Regions from separate parts of the Motilimonas sp. 1_MG-2023 genome, predicted to be linked through region 1. Evidence: predicted binding sites of a transcription regulator. Region 1 holds the regulator's gene; the other holds the start of a gene.
The links. Region 1 encodes ArgR, which controls arginine synthesis, uptake and breakdown. Its sites were predicted from a motif close to ANTGAATANNTATTCANT; they were not measured.

Region 1 (6,204 bases):
AACCAGTTGTTTTTTATTGGCAAAATATTGCGGCATTAAACCAATAGTTGAACCTGAATCGAGGATGATGGCTTCGCCATCCTTGACTAAATTAGCCGCCGCCAGTGCGATACTTTGCTTGGCACTGCGGTTAAGTTGATCTTTACGATAAAGGGGCTGATCGAAAGCAAAATTGGGATTAAGGTTAGCGCCGCCATAACAACGGAACACGCACCCTTCTTTTTCCAACACGTTAAGATCATGACGAACAGTGACAGCAGACACATTAAACAAGCCCACAAACTCATCGACCTTACCGCTGCCGTGAGTGCGAATATGCGCCATGATAAGTTGTCTTCGCTCTGAACTAGTCATTGTTCCGCCCCTCTTTCGTTAAATTTCACTTTCGTGATTTATTTGTTTCGATTCATTTGATTGCTATTAAATCAGGTCCAAAAAAATAAAAGTGAAAGCTAGTTCACAAGTAAAATGGTTTCGTTTTTCCGCAAAAAACCTTTCGATCCAGTAAAAGTGAAAGAAATACATTTCAATTGAAAGCAGATATTTATTAGAGGAAAGTGCGGTAAGACTGACTTCTAGAAACAGAAAAGTGAAAGGGGGACATGAAAGAGGAGAAACCGTAGCATTTCGAACTGCGATCTGCGCGAGATCACATAACCAGAGCTTGGCTAAGTTGATGACCAGAATAAAGCAACGACATCAACCCAATTAGGCAGATGGTTAACCATGGGTGAATGAGGGGATAGGCGCGATAAGAGCAGCTAACAAAAATAGCAGAAGCAAACAGTCAGGAGAGAATTAGTCGACAATTCTTACATCCACCCCTAGAGCGGTCAAATATTCAACATAATCAGGTGGGATGCCACTGTCGGTGATTAGCATGGCAAGTTGCTCAGGGCGCGCAATCAAGCAAAAGCTTTGCCGATTAAATTTTGAAGAATCCGTGATCGCAATAACCTGTTGCGCGGCTTCAACCATTTTTCGATTGATATCAGCTTCACCTTGATGGGGTGTCGTGATCCCGGCTATTTTATCAAAACCGTCTACCCCTAAAAATAAGGTATTGAAGCGAAAGCTAGACAGCAGGCCTTCACCACTAGTCCCATTGATAGAATATGAACGCTTACGAATAGTGCCACCAGTGAGCATGACTTCTATATCAGGTTGATTGGCGAGGTGATAAGCGATGTTGATTCCATTCGTCATCACAGTAAGGTGACGCATAGAGTGAAGATGGTAAGCAATTTGTTCAGTGGTCGAGCCAGAATCAAGAATGATCTTATCGCCATCTTTAATTAATGAAGCGGCGTATTTGCCAAGCTTGGCTTTAATGCTGGTGTTTAGCTGCTTTTTGTCGTTCAGTGGTTTATCGAAGGTAAATTGATTGTTAAGTAACGCGCCACCATAACAACGGATAACACATCCTTTTTTTTCTAAATAATTTAGATCGTTACGAATAGTCACAGTAGAGACTTGGTACAATTCAGCAAACCAACTGACCTCACCTTGTTGATTTTTTTGAATGTATTCTAAAATCGCTTTACGCCGCTGCGCAGTATCAAGAGCCATGTCAATTCGCCAATAGAGTTAACCTAGCAATGAGTCTACCCAGTAGTGGTGAAAATTAACAACCCGAATTATCAATTTTTAGCCTGAGAGGTGTTATTAATTGCTTTGACAACAAGTGGTTGGAGATAGCTATACGTTGCAAAATCAAGCTGCTTGGGTGTCGATAAAATAAAACCCCAAACTAAATATTTGGGGTTTTTCACTAACCACAAGCTGCTAGTGCAGACATGGGATTAACCAGTATGAATTAAACGAAATCCACGCCTTTTTGAATGTCACCTTTTAGGGTATCTAGCATTTCAGTTAATGCTGTTTGTTCAAATGCGCTGATGTCGCCGTAAGGCAGTACTTTCTCTACGCCGTTTTTACCAAGTAATACTGGTTGTGCGAAGAACTCTGCATGCTCGCTGCCAGCATCCACATAAGTACATTCAACAACACCTTGCTTACCGTTTAGCGCTGCCACTACTGACAGACCAAAACGCGCTGCCGCTTGACCCATTGAAAGTGTTGCAGAGCCGCCACCGGCCTTCGCTTCAACTACTTCAGTACCCGCGTTTTGAATGCGTGTGGTTAGGCTAGCGATTTCTTCATCAGAGAATTCAACACCTTGAACTTGTGAAAGTAGCGGAAGGATAGTAACACCTGAGTGACCACCGATAACGTTAACTTTAATATCCGTTGCTTTTAAGCCTTTCGCTTCAGCGATGAAGGTTTCAGAGCGGATAACATCTAAAGTAGTGATACCAAATAATTTGTTTTTATCGTAAACGCCAGCATTTTTTAGCACTTCACGCGCAATCGCAACGGTCGTGTTAACAGGGTTAGTGATGATACCGATACATGCTTTTGGACAAGCAGCCGCTACTTTTTCAATCAGGTTTTTAACGATACCCGCGTTTACATTAAATAAGTCCGCGCGATCCATACCAGGCTTACGTGCTACACCAGCAGAAATAAGCACTAAATCAGCACCAACAAGTGCCGGTGTTGGATCTTCGCCAGCAAAGCCTTCAATCGCAACATCAGTTGGGATATGGCTAAGGTCTTTTGCAACACCTGGGGTAACAGGTGCAATATCATATAATGATAATTCTGAGCCAGCTGGTAAATCATTTTTTAGCAAAAGAGAAAGGGCTTGACCGATACCGCCCGCAGCGCCTAAAACAGCTACTTTCATGTGGTTGTCTCCGTTATGTGTAGGTGAGGATTCATTCCTTTTATTATGCGAGCAAAGTCTATGAGATCCACCTAAAAAACACAATCTGTTAACAGAGCTGAAACCCTAAGTTGTGAGCAAATAGAAAAAACCCAACCATAACTTACAGCTTTTTTAACATCTCGTTAGCATTTAAGCCCATTTTAACAACCAATCCAGCCTTCTCTGCTAGCGAAAGTACTTCATAATAATCCGATCGTATTCCCCTGTAGCCTTGATTTGCTTTAATGCTTTATTTAAATCCCTAAGCAGGCGCTTATTCGACTTGTTGACCGCAATCCCATAACCAAGACCAAAATATTCCACATCAGTGATCTTTTTCCCAACTATCTCAAACTCGCTATTTGTTGGCGCTTGTAACCAAGCATCGGCGACAGCAAAATCCACTAATACTGCATCAATATCACCCAAGCGAAGGTCAGCAAAAGCTTTTGCATAAGTGGCATAAGGCACTGTCAGCGCCCCTTGCATGGATGGCTCTTCAACAAGATAGCGCTGTTGTTGGCTACCATTTTGTACACCAATGGCTTGATTTTTAACGTTAACCGCTCCGTCATATGTGCCTTTTTTGGCAACAAACACCGCACTACTATCGTAATAAATATCCGTAAATGCCACTAAAGCACTGCGCGCTTCGGTGACATTAAGTGCCGCAATTACGGCATCATAATTACGAAATTGCAAAGCCGGTATCAAACTATCAAATGCTTTATTATGAAATACACACTCAGCTTTTAAGTGGCGGCAAAGCGCGTTAGCTAAATCGATATCTAAGCCGGCGAATTGCCCTGCATCATCTAAATATTCGAAAGGTGGGTAACTGGCCTCAGTAGCAAATTGAATCCGACTAGCAGCAACACTCTGAAAACTTAAACAACACAATAACAACACTCGCCACATAACACTTCACCCTTTCTTCAAATCCACTAGCGCCTGACTCTATTCTAGTTTAGAATCCCGTTTTTTAGTCAGCGGTGACTTTAAACAGAATCAAACTCGACATATTACTAAATTTTCGAACAATTACCTGTTAAATGTATTTTTCAGCCTTAATATGAACTGCAACAACCTATCTATTGAGTCTTTTAAGTTTATTTGGTGATACCGCTCTCTTTTAGCCTTTCCAACTAACCATATCACTTGCTAGAAAATGATTTTTTATGCAAGATATTGGTTTATTTTTGACTGATTATGTATTTCTAATGAAAAACAACGACAAGCAAGATCGCCTTATTGAAGCATTTAAATCTCTTTTAAAAGAAGAAACGTTCGGCTCACAAGGTGAAATTGTCAGCGCATTGCAAGCGCAAGGCTTTGATAATATCAATCAATCAAAAGTATCTCGGATGCTAAACCGCTTTGGCGCAGTGCGCACTCGCAATGCTAAATCTGAGATGGTTTATTGTCTACCAGCTGAATTAGGCGTACCGGCTACCAGTAGCCCGTTGAAGAACTTAGTCAGTGACATCGATTACAATGACGCATTGGTTGTGATCCGTACCAGCCCAGGCGCCGCGCAGCTAATTGCAAGATTGCTCGACTCACTCAGTAAAGCAGACGGGATTTTAGGGACCATTGCAGGCGATGATACAATCTTCATCACTCCCACTAATACGAAAGAAATTCAACGCACTGTGCTTACTGTCAAAAGCTTGTTTGATATGCGCTAAGAACCATTAGGCGCTTTGCTTATCGAATAAAATAAGCTCATGAGGCATAACCGCTAAATCCACAGCTTGCTGTGCAGTAAAATGCTGCGCAACCTGACACTCAAACTCTTGCTGTGCGAGTTTTACATATACTTTTGAACTGGCGCCAAGAAACTGCACATCACTCACCACGCCCGCTCCCGTATCATTAGCCGTTAAGCTTATTTGTTGCGGCCTGATAAAAATATCGTAGCTGGTCGCATCTGATTTATGGTGAGCAACAGTACTACACACTCTACCCAAAGGTGTATTGACGTGGTGCTCATCAATCACAGTGGCGGGTAAATAGTTGCCACCACCAAGGAAATCAGCAACAAAACGAGTAGCCGGACGAAGATACAACTGATCCGGCGTTCCTACTTGCACAATTTTACCTTGGTCTAGTACCGCCAGTTTATCAGCAAAAGCAAATGCTTCTTCTTTTGAGTGAGTAACAAATACCGCACTTACCCCAGCTTTTTTTAGAATCTGTCGAATTTCAGCAATCAGTTTCAATCGCACCTGGCTGTCAATATTAGAAAAAGGCTCATCCAGCAGCATTAAATCCGGCTGATATGCTAGCGCTCGTGCAATCGCGACACGCTGTTGCTGACCACCTGAAAGTTGATGTGGATAACGTTCACTCAATTCGCTAAGGTTCACCAAATCCAGTACTTGCTTGGCACGCTGCTGCTGTTCTTTTTTCGGCAACTCATCAATACCAAACACCACGTTATCCATCACCGTCATGTGCGGAAATAAGGCGTAATCTTGGAAAATCATGCCAATTTTGCGTTGCTCAGGAGGTAAGTGGAAACCTGTTTTATTAACCACTTTGCCATTGATCATTACCTCACCCGATTTCAATGGTAGCAATCCGGCGATGGCTTTAAGTAACGTGGTTTTACCACAACCACTTGAGCCCAATAGACAGAGGATCTCATTCTCTTCTAGCGTGACACTCATATCCGACAAAATATCGAGGCCGTTGTAGCTACAATGAACGTTTGAGATAACCAATGCTGACATAGCTAAGGGTGTCCTTTTAAAAACTTTTAAAAAAGAGGGGTGATAAACTCTATTAATGCCGCTCAATAGAGCGACTCAATATGATCAATGGCACTAAACCCACTAAGATAATCACTATCGCAGCCAATGCGCCATGCTCGATCATCTCATCAGAAACAAACTGATAAACATATGTCGCTAATGTTTCAAAGTTAAATGGCCGCAAAATAAGCGCCGCCGGTAATTCTTTCATTGATTCAATAAATACCAACAACACAGCTGTAAAACAGCCTTTACTAATCAATGGAATATGAACTTTTCGCACCATTTTTACCGGAGAGTGCCCTAAAGTACGCGACACCATATCAAGTGAAGGTGGAATTTTATTGATGCTACTTTCTACCGCCCCCACCGCGATAGCAGTAAAACGCACCAAATAACCAGCAATCAACGCCAGCATAGTGCCACTAAATAATAGCCCAGGCCCTTGTCCACCAAAATGCTCAACCAAGTCATTTAAACTATGATCAAGCCAACCAAAAGGGATCAATATACCAATGGCCAACACTGTGCCCGGAACGGCATATCCCATTGAGCTCAAGCGAGCGGGAATATCTGAGCCTCGTTGCATATGTAAACGGCGAAATAAACCGACCAGAATAGCGATGATACAAGCAAGTACAGCAACCACTCCGGCAATGAAAAAAGTATTTAAGCTAA
Region 2 (6,204 bases), on a different contig from region 1:
ATAAGGTGATAACTCAACACCATCAACTGCAGTAACACGTGCATTTTCAACGGTTAGCGTCACGTATTCAGGCTCGTTTGGTGCATCTAATGGATCAACCGTCATGGTCCAAACACCCTTGCTTGGCTCATTGTACGGGTCTTCTAACTCGCCACCTTCGTGAGAGATATGCCATGCGTTAGCATCGCGGCTGTAAATTTTAGTCGCTGAAGCACTGGTTTTGATGTTACGTTCTGCCAAGTAATCAAGCAGGTCTTCACGAGAAACCATGTCCCACTCACGCCAAGGTGCAATTACTTTAAGCTCAGGCGCTAACGCCGCAAAACAGCTTTCAAAACGGATTTGGTCATTACCTTTACCCGTACAACCGTGACATACTGCATCCGCACCAACTTTCAATGCTACTTCAACCTGCGCTTTAGCGATGATTGGACGCGCCATTGAGGTACCTAATAAATACGTGCCTTCATATACCGCACCCGTTGCAATGGTTGGGTAGATGTAGTCTTTTACAAATTCTTCTTTCAGGTCAACAATGTGACACTCTGAAGCACCTGAGGCCAAGGCTTTCTCTTCTAAGCCGACTAGCTCTTCTGCGCCTTGACCTACGTCAGCACAGAACGCAACAATTTCACAATCATCATAGGTTTCTTTCAACCATGGAATGATCGCCGAAGTATCTAAACCACCTGAATAAGCCAGTACTACTTTTTTTACCTTGCTCATTAAAAATCTCCTTTCATCAATGTCAGCATGATGGCATTTTGGATATGCATTCTGTTTTCTGCTTGTTGGAATATTAGTGAAACATTCTCGTCGTCCATCACTTCTGATGTGATATCCAACTCACGATGTGCCGGCTGACAATGTAACACATGTTTAATGCCGGTATTATCCAGCAATGCCCTATTTATTTGATAAGGCATAAATTTATCTTTTACTGCTTGTAATGGTGTGTCGTCACCCATGGATACCCAAGTATCACCGTAAACGACATCGTATCCCTTGATATCATCCATTGAGTTAGTCACGCGAATGGTCGCACCTGAGTTTTCAGCAATGTCTTCAACTTGTTTTAATATTTGCGCATCTGGGCTTGAGCCAATCGGACATACCGCTGTCACTTCCGCTCCCACAATCGCACCAACAATAAATAAAGAGTGGGTAACATTATTGCCATCACCGACGTAAGCCAATTTTACTTTGGAAAGATCATCATAGTGTTCAGCAATGGTCATGAAGTCGGCTAAACCTTGGCATGGGTGATACAAATCACAAAGGGAATTAATCACAGGTACATTAGAGTACTCAGCCAACTCTTCCAGTGTTTTATGGGACATGACTCGCGCCACAATACAATCGGCCCAACGCGTTAAATTCGATGCAAAATCTTTCACCGTTTCACGCTCACCAATCGCACCATTTTGTGAATCAAGGTAGACCGCATGACCGCCCATTTTATGAATACCAATATCAAAGGTCACGCGAGTACGCAGCGATTGCTTTTCAAAAATGGTAACGATGCTTTTCCCTTTTAGGGCATCAGCATATTTTTTCGGGTTCGCTTTTAAGTCCTTACCCAAGTTAATGAGCTCAATGACCTGCTGCTTACTGGCTTCTTTACCTGTTAATAAATGTTCCATGCTCCCTCCCTCTTGCTGGCAGCTTTTAGTCACCAGCGTAAATGCGTTATTTAAGTACCTTAGTACCTTTATTGTCACCTTTTAATAAGGCAATTAAATTTTCCGGTTGTTTCCAACTTGCTAACATAACGTGACCTAGGGTTTCAGCCGCTTCTAATGCTGCTTGTACTTTCACCGTCATGCCATCACGGATCACGCCAGCTGCAATCAATTCATTGGCGAGCGTGGTATTAAGTTCAGGAATAAGCTGTTGATTACCATCAAGCACACCATCAACATCAGACAGGAACACTAACTCGGCGCCTACTAACTCACAAATCGCGATAGCCGCTTGGTCAGCATTAACATTATACAAACGGCCGTCTTCACCAATGCCAATAGATGAAATAACCGGTAATTGGTTCGCCGCTAATAACACCTTAAGCAAGGTTGGATCATTTGGCTTACATTGACCAACAGCACCAAGCTCAGGATCAAGTTGAGTCACCTTAGTACTAAAGCCATCGGCTAAAGAAAGGCCAACAGCACTTAGGCCTGCTTGCAGCGCTTTCGCCATTAATAGCTTATTTGAGGTGCCCGCCAATGCCCCTGCCACGTAAGGAATTTGCTCAAATGGGGTAATACGTAAGCCGTTTTTCTTTTCGCTTTTGATGCCCATTTTACTCAGCACATCTTCTACCACTATTCCGCCGCCATGCACCAAAATCAATGAACGTTGGTTATCTGTTAAATAGCGCGTTAACGCATCAAATAAGTTTGCAAGGGCAGTGTTATTCTCAAGTACTGCACCGCCAAGTTTAATTAACAGTGGTTTATTCATGCTGTTGTTACTTCCTTACGGCCAATGGCCAACAAAACTCGCTATTCTATGTGTTTTTCAGCATCACTTAAAAGTCACGCTTCACAGAACCGAGGGTTTAAATCAACGAGGTGGTCATTGGGAAACCAAATTTGATATTAATGCACTGCATAGCTTGTGATGATGCGCCTTTCAACAAGTTATCTGTTGCACTAAAAATCACTAAGTCTTCACCATCTTGTGCCCAAGCAATATCACAGAAAGGCGTACCTTCAACATTTTTAATTGCTGGGTATGAACCTTTAAGTAAACGAACAATAGGCTCGTCTTGATAAGCTTGTTCATACACCTCTTGCACTTGCTCGGGTGTCACGCCTTCTTTTAGTACCACATTAATGGTGGCTAAAATACCACGCTTATAGCTACCTAAGTGCGGCGTAAATACCACTGGCGTACCAAGATGACTATCAATTTCAGGCTTGTGTCTGTGGGTAAACACGCCATAAGGTTGTAAGCTCACCTCGCAAAAGCTCGAAGTGGTTGACGCTTTGCGCCCTGCACCACTGACACCACTCGTCGCGTTAATGGTTGGCTTAACACCAGCCTTAATCAAACCTGCTACTTGTAATGGTTTAAGCGCCAGCAAAGAAGTAGTGGTATAACAACCAGGAACGGCAATCAAATCAGTATCTTTTACCGCTTCGGCATTCCATTCGGCTAAGCCATACACCGCTTTTTCTAGTAGTACTGGGTGTTGATGAGTAAAACCGTAGAATTTTTCATAGAAGGCTGAGTCTTTAACACGAAATGCACCAGATAAATCAAACACAGTGGTATTGGCTGCTAAAAAGTGTGGCGCTAAGTCATGGCTTACTTCGTGCGCCGTGGCTAACACTACAATATCAATGCCGTCGCAAGTAGCGGGAATATCTGCAATCGCTAATGGCTGTATGGTTTGATCAACCACCCCCAGCAGTTTACCGTATAGATCAGAAATAGGCTTTCCTTGATCTTGGCTGTTCTCTGATACGTATAAACCCGCTAATTCAAGACCAGGATGTTTAGCAATATAAAGGGCTAATTCGGCACCAGTATAACCACTGGCCCCCACTATAATTGTTTTCAACATATCGAATTCCGTTTGATTTCAGCTATTTAAATGAGATTAAGACTAACAAAATGCGCGCCTAAAAGCGCCTTGATTAAAGGTGAGATCGTCGTCGCGAATTGTGGGAAAAATTAGTCTTCATTATCGGGCATAATTTGTTATGTTAATTCAGGCTGAAATGCTAGCCGAATCTAACTTTTTATGCAATATTTCTGCATTAATATTTATTTTTAATTTTGAGGCCCTATGTCATTACCTGGATTTATTGAAACATATCGCGAATTGATCGCCACGCCTTCTATTAGTTCTACTGATTCCGCTTGGGATCAGAGTAATCAACAGGTAATCACAAAACTGGCTAGTTGGTTTGAAACCGCTGGTTTTCAAGTTGAAGTGACACCGCTACCTGGCCTAGCAGGCAAGTACAATATGGTTGCCACAATAGGCCAAGGTGAAGGCGGTCTACTGCTTGCAGGCCATACAGATACCGTACCTTTTGATGATGGCCAGTGGAGCAAAGATCCCTTTAAACTCACTGAAGATGGTAATCGCTTATATGGCCTTGGTACCATCGATATGAAAGGCTTCTTTGCATTTATTCTTGAAGCCGTAAAAGGCTTAGATTTAACAAAAATGAACAAGCCACTACGCATCCTAGCCACTGCCGATGAAGAAACCACCATGGCTGGCGCTCGCGACATTGCTAGTCGTCAACATATCAAGCCAGACTATGCTGTCATTGGCGAGCCGACGGGATTGGTTCCTGTATTTATGCACAAAGGCCATATGTCAGAAGCCATTCGTATTACCGGGCGCAGTGGCCATAGTTCAGATCCCAGTAAAGGACTAAATGCGATAGAGGTCATGCACAAGGTACTGGCCGAGTTATTAAAAGTGCAGCAGCTGTTTAAAGAAAAGTACAATTGCCCACATTTTGAAGTGCCAGCCCCCACCCTAAACTTTGGCCATATTCATGGCGGCGACAGCCCCAATCGTATTTGTGGTTGTTGCGAGCTGCATATTGATATGCGCCCCATTCCGGGGGTCAGCCCTAACGAACTATTCATTACCTTGAAATCGGCATTAGCGGGCATTGAGCAACAATACCCTGGCGCAGTAGATGTATTTCATTTACACGAGCCGATCCCTGCTTATTCATGTAGTGAAACCTCTGATTTAGTACAAACCGCCGAGCAGTTAAGCGGGAATAAAGCTGAAGCGGTTAACTACTGCACTGAGGCGCCTTTTATTCAACAACTTGGCTGTGACACCATCGTCATGGGCCCAGGCCATATTGGCCAAGCACACCAGCCTGATGAATATTTGGATCTTTCTTTTGTTAAGCCGACCAGTGAACTGCTTAGCTCACTGATAAAGCGCTTTTGCTTAGCCTAATCTGCCGTAAAAGTTAAGCTTAGGTCTGACAACAGCTAGATATAGTTGCTAATTATAGGCTTGCTTGAATTTGGTTATTGAAACACAGATTGGTGACTAATTGTGGTATGAATATACAACAATCTAACAGCAGCGGTGCGGGCTAATTGATTGAATCAGCAGTTGGTTTTATATCCAACCTTAACAAAAATGTAAGAAAGTTACACAAAAAACCATGAATTACTCATGGGTTATTGGTCAAATAAATCGACTGAGTAAATTTGACCCAATGCCCATTTTGCGTATAGATTAGACACAAGTTAACGATAAGTTTAGCGTTATTAGGTTTTAAATGGGTTTTATTGAACTGATTCGAAACACGAACAGAAAAATAAAAAAGTTGTAAAAACACAACAAATGTAAGGACAACAGCGATGAACGACAAGTATGCTGCTCTACGCAGTAACGTAGGCTTACTAGGTCAGCTATTAGGGCAAACTATCTCCAACCATCTAGGTGAAGAGTTTCTAGAAAAAATTGAAACCATTAGACAATTGTCTAAATCATCTCGTGCGGGTAATGATGCTGATGGAGAACTACTCGTAGCTATGCTTGCAGGCCTGTCGGACGATGAACTGTTACCTGTAGCTCGTGCCTTCACCCACTTTTTAAACCTCGCTAATATTGCAGAGCAGTTTCATACCACTTCACGCCACTGTGAAGAGCAAGTTTGCGCACCAGATCCAATTGATGAGTTGTTCGGCAAATTAAAAGCGTCAGATGCGAGCCCAGAGGCGATTAAAGCCGCCATTGAAGAAATGAAAATGGACTTGGTACTGACTGCGCATCCAACAGAAATTACCCGCCGAACCCTGATCCATAAGCACGTTGCCATCAACAGTTGCTTAGCTTCATTAGAGCTAAGTGATATCTCTGAGCGCGAAAAAGAAAAATTACTTTACCGCTTGGAAGAGCTAATCACCCAAGCTTGGCACACTGATGAAATTCGTAAGCAACGTCCAACTCCAGTTGATGAAGCAAAATGGGGCTTCGCCGTGGTTGAAAACAGCCTATGGCAAGCGGTACCAGATTATATTCGTAATCTCGATGAACGCGTGCAAAAGAACTTTGGCTTTGCCCTACCTATTGATGCTGCGCCAATCACTTTTACTTCATGGATGGGGGGCGACCGTGATGGCAACCCATTTGTGACCAGTAAAGTAACGGAAGAAGTATTACTATCAAGCCGTTGGGTGGGTGTTAGCTTGTTCCTTAAAGAC

Region 2: the regulator ArgR is predicted to act here: its motif matches at 3,762-3,779, upstream of argC (N-acetyl-gamma-glutamyl-phosphate reductase).

What each region holds. Positions count from the first base shown of each region.
Region 1 is NZ_JAUOPX010000002.1:135,742-141,945, forward strand. It holds gene agaR (transcriptional repressor AgaR) at 1-354, opposite strand, end outside; gene agaR (transcriptional repressor AgaR) at 799-1,569, opposite strand; gene mdh (malate dehydrogenase) at 1,817-2,749, opposite strand; gene Q4519_RS01790 (transporter substrate-binding domain-containing protein) at 2,957-3,688, opposite strand; gene argR (transcriptional regulator ArgR) at 3,991-4,458, shown strand; gene Q4519_RS01800 (ABC transporter ATP-binding protein) at 4,465-5,505, opposite strand; gene Q4519_RS01805 (iron ABC transporter permease) at 5,558-6,204, opposite strand, start outside.
Region 2 is NZ_JAUOPX010000032.1:11,823-18,026, forward strand. It holds gene Q4519_RS15455 (argininosuccinate synthase) at 1-726, opposite strand, end outside; gene Q4519_RS15460 (ornithine carbamoyltransferase) at 726-1,643, opposite strand; gene argB (acetylglutamate kinase) at 1,690-2,463, opposite strand; gene argC (N-acetyl-gamma-glutamyl-phosphate reductase) at 2,561-3,571, opposite strand; gene argE (acetylornithine deacetylase) at 3,797-4,945, shown strand; gene ppc (phosphoenolpyruvate carboxylase) at 5,359-6,204, shown strand, end outside.